2 regions of the Ancylobacter novellus DSM 506 genome follow, and region 1 is predicted to be linked to the other one. Evidence: predicted binding sites of a transcription regulator. Region 1 holds the regulator's gene; the other holds the start of a gene.
The links. The regulator LexA, encoded in region 1, represses DNA repair genes until DNA is damaged. The targets are predictions, from matches to a motif close to TGTTCNNNNTGTGTTCNG.

Region 1 (5,427 bases):
GGCGAGTAGCACATCATGGCCCTGATGCCCGTCGAGGAGGCGCTGGCCCTCCTGCTCGCCGCCGCCGGGCCGATTGGCAGCGAAAATGTCCCGCTGGAGGAAGCCGCCGGCCGGGTGCTCGCCGCCCCGGTGATCGCCCGCCGCACCACGCCCGGCGCTGACGTCTCGGCGATGGACGGCTATGCGCTGCGCGCCGCCGACGCTGCTACCGTCCCCGCTACGCTGCGGCTGATCGGCGAATCCGCCGCCGGCCGGCCCTTTGCCGGTACGGTCGAGCCGGGCACGACGGTGCGCCTGTTCACCGGCGCGGTGGTTCCCGATGGCGCCGACGCCATCGTCATCCAGGAGGACACGCGCCGCGACGGCGATCTCGTCACCATGAACGAAGCGCCCACACCCGGCCGGCATATCCGCCCTGCAGGCGGCGACTTCGCCAGTGGCGAGACGCTGCTGGAGACCGGCCACAAGCTGCGCGCCCGCGACCTCGCGCTGGTCGCCGCCGCCGATGTCGCCGAGGTGAGCGTCGCACGCCGTCCCCGCGTGGCCCTGCTCTCCACCGGCGACGAACTGGTGCGGCCCGGGACGGGCGCTCGGGCCCATCAAGTTATCGTCTCCAACATCTATTCCATCGCCGCGCTCGCGCGGGCTGCCGGCGCCGAGGTCACGGATCTCGGCGTGCTGCCCGACGAGATGGCGGCGACGCAGGCCGGCATGCGCGCGGCGCTCGACGGCGGTTTCGACGTGCTGGTGACCACCGGCGGCGCCTCGGTCGGCGACCATGACCTCGTCGCCCCGGCGCTCACGGCGCAGGGCGTCACCCTCGCCGTGCACAAGATCGCCCTGCGCCCCGGCAAGCCGCTGATGTTCGGACGCAGCAGGCGGACGCAAGTCCTTGGATTACCGGGCAACCCGGTCTCCGCCCATGTCTGCGCCACGCTCTTCCTCCTGCCCCTTCTGAAGAAGCTGCAGGGGCTCGACGTGCCGGCGGCGACCGAACTCCAGCCGGCCATCCTTGGCAGTGACGTGAAGGCCAACGAGCAGCGCATGGATTTCATGCGCGCCGAGATCGTCGGCCGCGAGGGCGGCCTGCCCGTGGTGCGCCCCCTGCCCGTGCAGGACAGCTCCATGCTGCGCAACCTCGCCCGCGCCGACGTGCTGCTGGTGCGCCGCCCGCATGCGCCGCCTGCCAAGGCCGGGGAACCCTGCGAGATTCTGCCGCTCGAGGATTGACCCCGCCGCCCGCTGCCTGTGTGCTCGCTTATCGATTTATCGCGGGGAACAGGGCGGATGGAGATCAACATTCCCGAGGTGCTGGCCGAGGTGACGGCCGCCTTCGAGCGTTACGAGAAGGCGCTGGTCGGCAACGACGTCGAGGCGCTCGATGCGCTGTTCTTCGAGGCCCTCACCACCATCCGCTATGGCGGCGGCGAAAACCTCTACGGCATAGAGGAAATCCGCGCCTTCCGCGCCGCCCGCTCGCCGGTCGGGCTGCAGCGCACGCTCGAAGGCACCGTCCTCACCTCCTATGGCCGCGACATGGCGGTGGCCTCCACCCTGTTCCGCCGGAACAGCGCACCCGGCCGCGTCGGTCGGCAGATGCAGACCTGGATGCGCACGCCGGAAGGCTGGAAGGTGGTCGCCGCCCATGTCAGCGTCATCGACGATCCCGCCGCCAAATGAAACACTTGGTGAAGCCCGGCATGCCCGCTATTGATGCGTGAGGCGGTCCGGCTTTCGGCCGTCTCCAGGTCGTCAGTTCGCGCATGTCCGTGCTGCCTGTCCGCTTCCCGCTCGAACCGCCCGCCGGCGCCGGCCGGCGGGGCCGCGTGACGCGCGCGGAGGAGTTGCGCATTCAACTCGCCGACGAGATCACCCGCGGCACGCTGCCACCGGGCACTGCGCTGGACGAGACTGCGCTCGCCGCCCGCTTCGGCGTGTCGCGCACGCCGGTCCGCGAGGCGCTGCGCGAGCTCACCGCCTCCGGCCTGGTCGACGCCCGTCCGCATCGCGGCGCGGTGGTGGCCCGTCCGAGCGTCGAGCGGCTGCAGAACATGTTCGACGTGATGGCCGAACTCGAGGCGCTCTGCGCCGGCCTCTCCGCACTCAACATGACGCCGCCGGAGCGCCGCCAGCTCGAACAGCTGCACGCCGACATGAGCGACTTCATGCGGCAGGGCGAGTTCACCGCCTATCGCGAGGCGAACGAACAGTTCCACAACTCGATCTATGCCGGCAGCCACAACGAGTACCTGATCGAGATCACGATCGGCACGCGCCGGCGGCTCTCGCCCTTCCGCCGGGCGCAGTTCCGCGCGCTCGGGCGCCTCGCCCTCTCCCACACCGAGCACGATCAGGTGGTGACGGCGATCCTGCGCGGCGACCGCGACGGCGCCGCTGCGGCCATGCGCAGCCATATCGCCATCGTCCACGACGCCTACGAGCAATACGCGCAGACGATCTGATTCGGCCCCGGCGCCCCTGTTTGGAGGCCAAAGAGGCGCTCGCCGGGCGAATTCAGCCGCTCAATGGCCGATTTCACCGCTTTTACACGCGTTTAGCGATCCCTTTACCCATTGTGGAACACAATAAGAACGTATAGTCTTTGTTCGCGATTTGTTTCATTCCGGCGACGCCGGCCAGACGGGATTCTCAGGATGCTCACCCGCAAACAGCATGAGCTGCTCCTGTTCATCAACGAGCGTCTGCAGAAGGACGGCGTGCCGCCTTCCTTCGAGGAGATGAAGGAGGCGCTCGACCTCAGGTCGAAGTCCGGCATCCACCGGCTGATCACGGCGCTGGAGGAGCGCGGCTTCATCCGCCGCCTGCCGAACCGGGCGCGGGCGCTGGAGGTGATCCGCCTCCCCGAGGACGCGCAGCCGCCCAAGCCTGCCGCTCGCCCCTTCGCCCCCAACGTCATCGAGGGCAATCTCGGCCGCGTGCGCCCCTCCGAAGACAGCGAGGATGTGCGCCGCTCGGTGCCGATCCCTGTCATGGGCCGCATCGCCGCCGGCACGCCGATCTCGGCCATCCAGTCGCGCGACCACACCATCAGCATGCCGCCGGAAATGCTGGCTGGCGGCGAGCATTTCGCGCTGGAAGTGCGCGGCGATTCCATGGTCGAGGCCGGTATCCTCGACGGCGACCTGGCGCTGATCCGCAAGACTGATTCCGCCAACACCGGCGAGATCGTGGTGGCGCTGATCGACGACGAGGAAGCCACTCTCAAGCGCCTGCGCCGCAAGGGCGCCTCGGTGGCGCTGGAGGCGGCGAACCCGGCCTATGAGACCCGCATCTTCGGCCCCGACCGCGTGCGCATCCAGGGCAAGCTGGTCGGCCTGTTCCGGCGCTACTGAGGAGCGTTCGCCGGCCGCTCCGAGGCACTTTCGCCAACCATGTCGTCGAGCGGATCGCGCGACCTTGCCGTTGCGCGCGCGACGGCCGGTTTGCCGGCTTGAGCCGCGCCGGTGATGGGCTGCAGTCTCGCGGCAGCATTGGTCGTCGCAACTCGCGGCGGGGCAGCCTGCCAGGGCCGGCCGCCATAGGGCGCGTTGGCCGAGACGAGCCGCAGTTCGCCCTCCTCCGTCCGATAGCCGGCCACCCCGCCGCCCGCCTTGCGCGGATCGAGATGGATGACCGTCGCCGCGCATTCGGAAGGCGCCGTGAAGGGCGTCACCAGCACGCGGGCAAGGCGGCAATCGTCCTCCAGCGAATCCGGATGCCGCGACAGGGCAACGAGCGCGCCGCCGACGAGCGGCAGTGTGCAGCCGAGCGGATCGCAGGCAGCCGCCTGTATCAGCTCTTTCGAGCCGGCGCGCGCGCGGTCGCCGTCGGCGCTCAGCCACTGCTCCACCGCGAAGCGGTCGGCAAGACCGCTCGTGCGGTCACCCATGACGGCGAGCGCGCCGTCCGGCCCACGCACGGCGACGGTGCGCGCTTCGCCATCGACGAATAGGTCGGGCCGCGGCTCGCGCGCGGCGATCCACAGCGCGAGGATGGCAAGCACCGGAGCCAGCAGGATCAGCCGCGTGCGGGAGAGGCAGAGCGCCATCAAGGCGAGGCTGAGCAGCACGAGGCTCGCCATCGGCATGGCGGATACGCCGCGATCCGCTCCAGGGATACGTGCGACGAAATCGGCGATGTCGCGCATCAGGTCGATGCCCCAGCCCATCAGCCGCCAGGCCCGATCGTCCCAGCCGAACGGCATCAGCACCGCGCCGACCAGGCCCGCGGGCATGACGATGAAGGAGACGGCCGGCATGGCGGCGAGGTTGGCGATCAGGCTCAGCGGCGCCAGCCGTTGGAAATGGAACGCCGCATAGGGCGCGGTGGCGAGACCGGCGGCGAGCGAAGCCAGCACCAGCGCCGCGACATAGCGGGCCGGCCGACGCAGCCAGACGGCGTCCTCCGCCGTGCCCGGCGGCGTGGTCACGAAATGGCCGTACCGCTCATAGGCGGCGATGAGCGCCAGCGTGGCGGCGAAGGACATCTGCGCGCCGGGATCGAGCACCGCCCAAGGGGTGAGCGCCAGCACCGCAAGCGCCGCCACCGCCAGCGTGCGCAAGGTGAGCGCCGGACGGCCGAGCACGATGCCGGCGAGCACGATCAGCGTCATCACATAGGCGCGCTGGGTGGCCAGTTCGGCGCCGGAGAGCAGCAGATAGAACGTCGCCGACAGCGCCGCCGGCACCGCCGCCCAGGCCTTGATCGGATAGCGCAGCGCGAGATCGGGAAACAGCGCCAGCAGGGCCCGAGCTAGGAAGAACACGGTGGTCGCAACCAGTGCCATGTGCAGGCCGGAAATGGAGAGGATGTGCGACAAGCCGGCGACGCGCATGCTCTCCTCGATCGGCTCCGCCACCGCGTCGCGCAGCCCGGTGACCAGCGCCACCGCCACCCCGCCCTCCTCGCCCGGCAAGGCGGCGCGGATGCGCGCGGCGATAGCGTGCCGCGTGCCGTCGAGCCAGGTCGTCAACGCCAGACCGGCCGGCGCGATCACAGGCGCCGGAACGATTTGCGGGCGGCCGAGCGCATAGCCGGTGGCGCCGATGCCGTCGAACCAGACCGCGCGGCCGAAATCGAAGCCGCCGGGATAGGCCGGCCCCGGCGGCGGCCCGAGGCTGGCGCGCAGCCGCACATGGCTGCCGACCGCCGGCGGATCACGCCCCGCCAGCGTCACGCGCACGCGCCGCGGCGCATCGACCAGCGGGCGCGGAAAGGTGGTGACCAAAACGGTGACACGGCTGCCGCGCGGGCGGTGCTCGGTGGCCTCGACGAAGCCGGTGATCTCGGCCGCATTGAGCTGCTCGCCGAGCACCGGATGCGCCATGCGCTGCACCTGCAGGCTCGCCAGCGCGAAGCCGGCGGTGATGGCGGCGAGCAGCGCGAAGAGATGGAAGGCGAAGGGTTTTTCCCGCGCCCACACGGCGA
Region 2 (5,427 bases), 360 kb from region 1:
GTCACCACGGGCGAGGGCTGCATGATCTCCAGCGTGCCGTAGAGCAGGTCGATCTGCGCCCAGTCGGTCTCCTCGGGCGTTGTAGCCCGCGCATGCAGCGCGGCGATCGCCGCCTGCACCTGATAGGGACCGGGCCGGCGGTGGCGCATCGCCTTGTCGAGCAAGGCGAGCCCCTCGGCGATCATCGGCCGGTTCCACAGCGCGCGGTCCTGGCTGTCGAGCAGCACCACCGCCCCGTCGGCGTCGAAGCGGGCGGCGGTGCGCGCGTGCTGCAGCAGCATGAGCGCCGTCAGCCCCATGATCTCCGGCTCGGCCGGGAACAGCCGCAGCAGCAGCCGGGCGAGGCGGATCGCCTCGTCGCACAGCGGCTCGCGCGCGGCGGAAGTGTCGCCGGCGGCGGAATAGCCCTCGTTGAAGACGAGATAGACCATCGCCGCGACGACGCCGAGCCGTTCGGAGCGCTCCACCGCGCCGGGCGCCTCGAAGGGCACGTCCGCGCGGGCGATGCGCGCCTTGGCGCGGGTGATGCGCTGCTCCATCGCCGCCTCGCCCACGAGGAAGGCGCGGGCGATCTGCTTCACCGACAGGCCGGAGACGATGCGCAGGGCGAGGGCGATCTGCTGCGTCGTCGGCAGCTCGGGATGGCAGCAGATGAAGAGCAGCCTCAGCACGTCGTCGCGATAATGCGAGCCGTCCATGCGCTCGGCGATCTCGGCCTCGGTGTCCTCGGTGTCGGAGAAGGCTTCCTCCGGCGGCAAGCCCGTCTGCTTCGCCTGCCGACGCACCGTGTCGAGCGCGACGTTGCGGCCGACGAAGACCAGCCAGGCGGCGGCATCGCGCGGCGGGCCGTTCTGCGGCCAGGTCTTCAGCGCGCGCAGGCAGGCTTCCTGGAACGCCTCCTCGGCGAGGTCGAGGTCGCGGAAATAGCGCAGCAGCGCGGCGACCGCCTGCGGGCGCGCGGCGGTCAGCGTGGTGCCGATCCAGCGCGCCTCGTCCATCACGGCCGTGCCCCGCCATCGTGGAACAGCCCGACCGGGCGGATCTCGTAGGAGCCGCCCGGATTGGCGGCGCCGAGCTCGCGGGCGATGGCGAGCGCTTCCTCCAGGTCGGCACAGTCGAGCAGGTAGAAGCCGAGCAGCTGCTCCTTGGTCTCGGCGAAGGGCCCGTCGAGCACCAGCGCCGGGTCCTGGTCCTTGCGCAGCGTGGTGGCGGCGGTGGTCGGCAGCAGCCGCGCCACCGGGCCGAGCTTGCCTGCCTTGACGAGCCGCTCCTGCACGACGGCGAGCTTCTGCATCACCGCGTCGTCTTCCTCCTTGGTCCAGGCGCAGACGATGTCTTCCTGGTGGTAGCAGAGCAGCGCGTAGAACATGGATGGCCTTCTCTGTGCTTGAGGATCAGCCGCCGCTGATCGCGGTGATGACGAAGACGTCGGCGCCCGGCGCCAGCGGCGTCGAGAGCCTGGCGCGGCGCCCGTCGACGAAGACGTTGATATGCCGCCTTATCGCCGGCGTCTCGTCGCAGATGCGCTCGCGCATGCCGGGCCAGAGCGCGTCGAGCCCGTCCACCATCTCGGCGACGCTGCGGGCGGGAACGGCGACGAGCCGTTCGGCGCCGGGGAACAGCACCACGAGATGCGGCGGCAGGCGCACGAGGACGGGCGCCTCTTCCGCCTGCTGCCGCACCGCATTTTCGCCTATCGTCGTCACCGCTCGATCACCAGCGTCTCGACCGAGGTGATGGTCGGCAGGTAGGGCGCGACGCAGTCCCATGTGTCGCCCTCGTCGGTGCTGGCATAGAGGCCGCCGGCATTGGTGCCGAAATAGACCCCGGCCGGCTCCATCGTGTCGGTCGCCATCGCCTGGCGCAGCACGTTGAAATAGGCGCCGTCCTGCGGCAAGCCCTCGCGCCTCGCCTGCCAGCTCTGTCCGGCATCGCGCGTGCGCCAGACCGCCGTCTTTCCCTCCGGCATGAAGCGGCCCTTGATGTCGCCGTTCAGCGGGATGAGATAGAGGCCGTCCGGATCGCGCGGATGCGCTGCGGCCGGGAAGCCGAAGGAGGAGGGCAGGCCCTCTTCGATGCTCTCCCATTTCCGGCCGCCATCGTCCGAGCGGTACATGCCGCAATGGTTCTGCTGGTAGAGCCGCGCCCCGCCGCCCGGCGCCATGACGAGGCAATGCACGCACTGGCCGAACTCGGGATAGTTCTGGCCCTCGGGCATGTAGTCGGCGCGGGTGCCGCGGTTGCGGGTCTCCCAGCTTTTCCCGCCATCCTCGGTGGCGAAGACACCGGCGGCGGAGATGCCGACCCAGATCTTGTTCCGGTCCGCCGGGTCGAGCACCAGCGAATGCAGGATCAGCCCCGCGCCGCCGGGATTCCATTCCGGCCGCGTCGGGTGCTCGCGCAGGCCCTCGACATGGGTCCAGCTCTCGCCGCCATCGGTGCTGCGGAACAGGCCGGCCGGCTCGACGCCGGCATAGAGGCTGCCGTCCGGGCCGGCGGCGAGGCTCCACACCGATTTCACCGGCGCGTCCCCGCCTTCATAGGCGAGGCCCTGGCTCGAATGGGTCCACGTCGTCCCGAAATCGGTTGATTTCCACACCGCCGGGCCGAACCATTCATTGCCGCCGCCGGCATAGATGGTGCCGGTCCGCGGATCGCCGACGACATGGTTGGTCGGCCACGTCTCGCAGAACGGGCCGCGCACCTCCCATGAGCGGCGCGAGGCGTCGCTCTCGAGGATGAAGGCGCCCTTGCGGGTGCCGACGAGGATGAAGACTTGCTTCGCCATGGCGCGCTCCCGTCAGTTGGTGGAGACGACGATCATCCAGGACACGCCGAAACGGTCGGTCAGCGTGCCGAAGCTGGGCGAGAAGAAGGTCTTCATCAGCGGCATGGTGACCTGTCCGCCCTCGGCGAGCGCGGCGAACTTCGCTTCCGCCTCCTCCGGGGAGGCGACCGAGAGCGCCAGCGAGATGCCGCTGAAGCCGGCGGCGTCGGACTGGCAGCCATCCGAGGCCATCAGCTCGGCATCGCCGACCTTGAAGCTCGAATGCATGATCTTGTCGTCCCAGCCTTCCGGGACCATGCCCGGCGGCGGCTGGTCCGGCGCCTCGCGGAAGCGCATCAGCATGGTGACCTCGGCGCCGACCGCCTTCTTGTAGAACTCGATGGCCTCTTCGGTGCGGCCGTTGAACATCAGATAAGCCTGCACGTTCATTGACTTGTCCTCCCTTGGCCGTTTCCCCGTGCCCCGGCGCCGCGGCCAAGCGAGCCGGCACCGACGCCACGAGGACGAACGGGGCGAGGCTGGCCCGACATCGCGACAGAAATTTTTCTTGGGTTGTTTGCCGCCAGCCTAGCCGCGCCGTGGCCCCGGGGCCAGCTTCGCACCCGCCACGCCTGCCGACCGGCGGATATCGGACTATACTGGCGTTAGCCGAAACTGCGGTAATCGGTCTGAGAACATATTGCGAACATCGAACAAACCGGGTACAACTCGCTCAACTTCTCGCAAACCTCATCCATCCCCTTGCGTGCAGCCCGGAGCCCGGCGATGACTCAAGCAAATCTGCGACTCGTTGAAGGATCTTCCATGGACAAGGCCAAGGCGCTGGACGCCGCGCTTTCGCAGATCGAGCGCCATTTCGGCAAGGGCTCGATCATGCGCCTGGGCAAGAACGACAAGATCATGGAGATCGAGACGGTCTCCACCGGCTCGCTCGGGCTCGACATCGCGCTCGGCATTGGCGGCCTGCCGCGCGGGCGCATCGTCGAGATCTTCGGGCCGGAATCCTCGGGCAAGACCACGCTCGCCCTGCACACCATCGCCGAGTCGCAGAAGAAGGGCGGCGTCTGCGCCTTCATCGACGCCGAGCACGCGCTCGACCCGATCTATGCCCGCAAGCTGGGCGTCGACCTCGACAATCTCCTGATCTCCCAGCCCGACGCCGGCGAGCAGGCGCTGGAGATCGCCGACACGCTGGTGCGCTCCGGCGCGGTGGACGTGCTGGTGGTCGATTCCGTCGCCGCGCTGACGCCGCGCGCCGAGCTCGACGGCGAGATGGGCGACAACCAGCCCGGCATGCAGGCGCGGCTGATGAGCCAGGCGCTGCGCAAGCTGACCGCCTCGATCAACCGCTCCCAGACCATGGTGATCTTCATCAACCAGATCCGCATGAAGATCGGCGTGATGTATGGCAGCCCGGAGACCACGACCGGCGGCAACGCGCTGAAGTTCTATTCCTCGGTGCGCCTCGACATCCGCCGCATCGGCGCGATCAAGGAGCGCGACGAGGTGGTGGGCAACCAGACCCGCGTGAAGGTGGTGAAGAACAAGCTGGCGCCGCCCTTCAAGCAGGTCGAGTTCGACATCATGTATGGCGAGGGCGTCTCCAAGATGGGTGAGCTCATCGACCTCGGCATCAAGGCCGGGGTGGTGGAGAAGTCGGGCGCCTGGTTCTCCTATGACAGCCAGCGCCTCGGCCAGGGCCGCGAGAACGCCAAGAACTTCCTGCGCCAGAATCCCGACGTCGCCGGCCGCATCGAGGCGACCATCCGCCAGAACGCCGGCCTGATCGCCGAGCAGATCCTCGCCGGCGAGGCGGGCGAGGATGACGACGGCGACGCCGAGGGTTGAGACGCGCCCGCTAGCGCGGGACGACAGGCCGAGTTTCGAACCACGGGAGGCCGCAGTGCCTCCCGTGTCCGTTTCTGGACAAGGTGTTGGCGCGTCGCTAGAACCGTTGCGCCCGTGCCGTGCGCCAGAACCGCGCGCGGCGGGCCGGCGCCGGGCGGCGCCGATTATGTTTCATCGGCGGATTCGGATTCTATGAGCGGCGTCAACGAAATACGTGCGACCTTCCTCGACTATTTTGCGAAGAACGGTCACCAAGTGGTTGATTCATCGCCGCTTGTGCCGCGCAACGACCCGACGCTGATGTTCACCAATGCCGGCATGGTGCAGTTCAAGAACGTCTTCACCGGCATCGAGAAGCGTCCCTATTCGCGTGCCGCCACCTCACAGAAATGCGTGCGCGCCGGCGGCAAGCACAACGACCTCGACAATGTCGGCTACACCGCCCGGCACCACACCTTCTTCGAGATGCTCGGCAATTTCTCCTTCGGCGACTACTTCAAGGAGAATGCCATCGAATTCGCCTGGAACCTGATCACCCGCGAATTCGAGCTGCCGGTCGAGAAGCTCATGGTCACCGTCTACCATGAGGACGACGAGGCCTTCTCGCTGTGGAAGCGCATCGCCGGCCTGCCCGATTCCAAGATCGTGCGCATCGCCACCTCCGACAATTTCTGGCAGATGGGCGACACCGGCCCCTGCGGCCCGTGCTCGGAGATCTTCTACGACCACGGCGACCACATCCCCGGCGGCCCGCCCGGCTCGCCGGACGCCGATGGCGACCGCTTCATCGA

Region 2: recA (recombinase RecA) is a predicted target of LexA. The motif match lies at 3,459-3,476, and genes of this name have one in related genera.

Annotation. Positions count from the first base shown of each region.
Region 1 is NC_014217.1:1,900,178-1,905,604, forward strand. It holds gene moaC (cyclic pyranopterin monophosphate synthase MoaC) at 1-9, shown strand, start outside; gene SNOV_RS09105 (molybdopterin molybdotransferase MoeA) at 16-1,230, shown strand; gene hpxZ (oxalurate catabolism protein HpxZ) at 1,288-1,680, shown strand; gene SNOV_RS09115 (GntR family transcriptional regulator) at 1,764-2,462, shown strand; gene lexA (transcriptional repressor LexA) at 2,655-3,353, shown strand; gene SNOV_RS09125 (ComEC/Rec2 family competence protein) at 3,347-5,427, opposite strand, start outside.
Region 2 is NC_014217.1:2,262,497-2,267,923, reverse strand. It holds gene SNOV_RS10820 (RNA polymerase sigma factor) at 1-998, opposite strand, end outside; gene SNOV_RS10815 (YciI family protein) at 998-1,369, opposite strand; gene SNOV_RS10810 (ubiquitin family protein) at 1,395-1,706, opposite strand; gene SNOV_RS10805 (glycoside hydrolase) at 1,703-2,788, opposite strand; gene SNOV_RS10800 (VOC family protein) at 2,801-3,217, opposite strand; gene recA (recombinase RecA) at 3,554-4,636, shown strand; gene alaS (alanine--tRNA ligase) at 4,829-5,427, shown strand, end outside.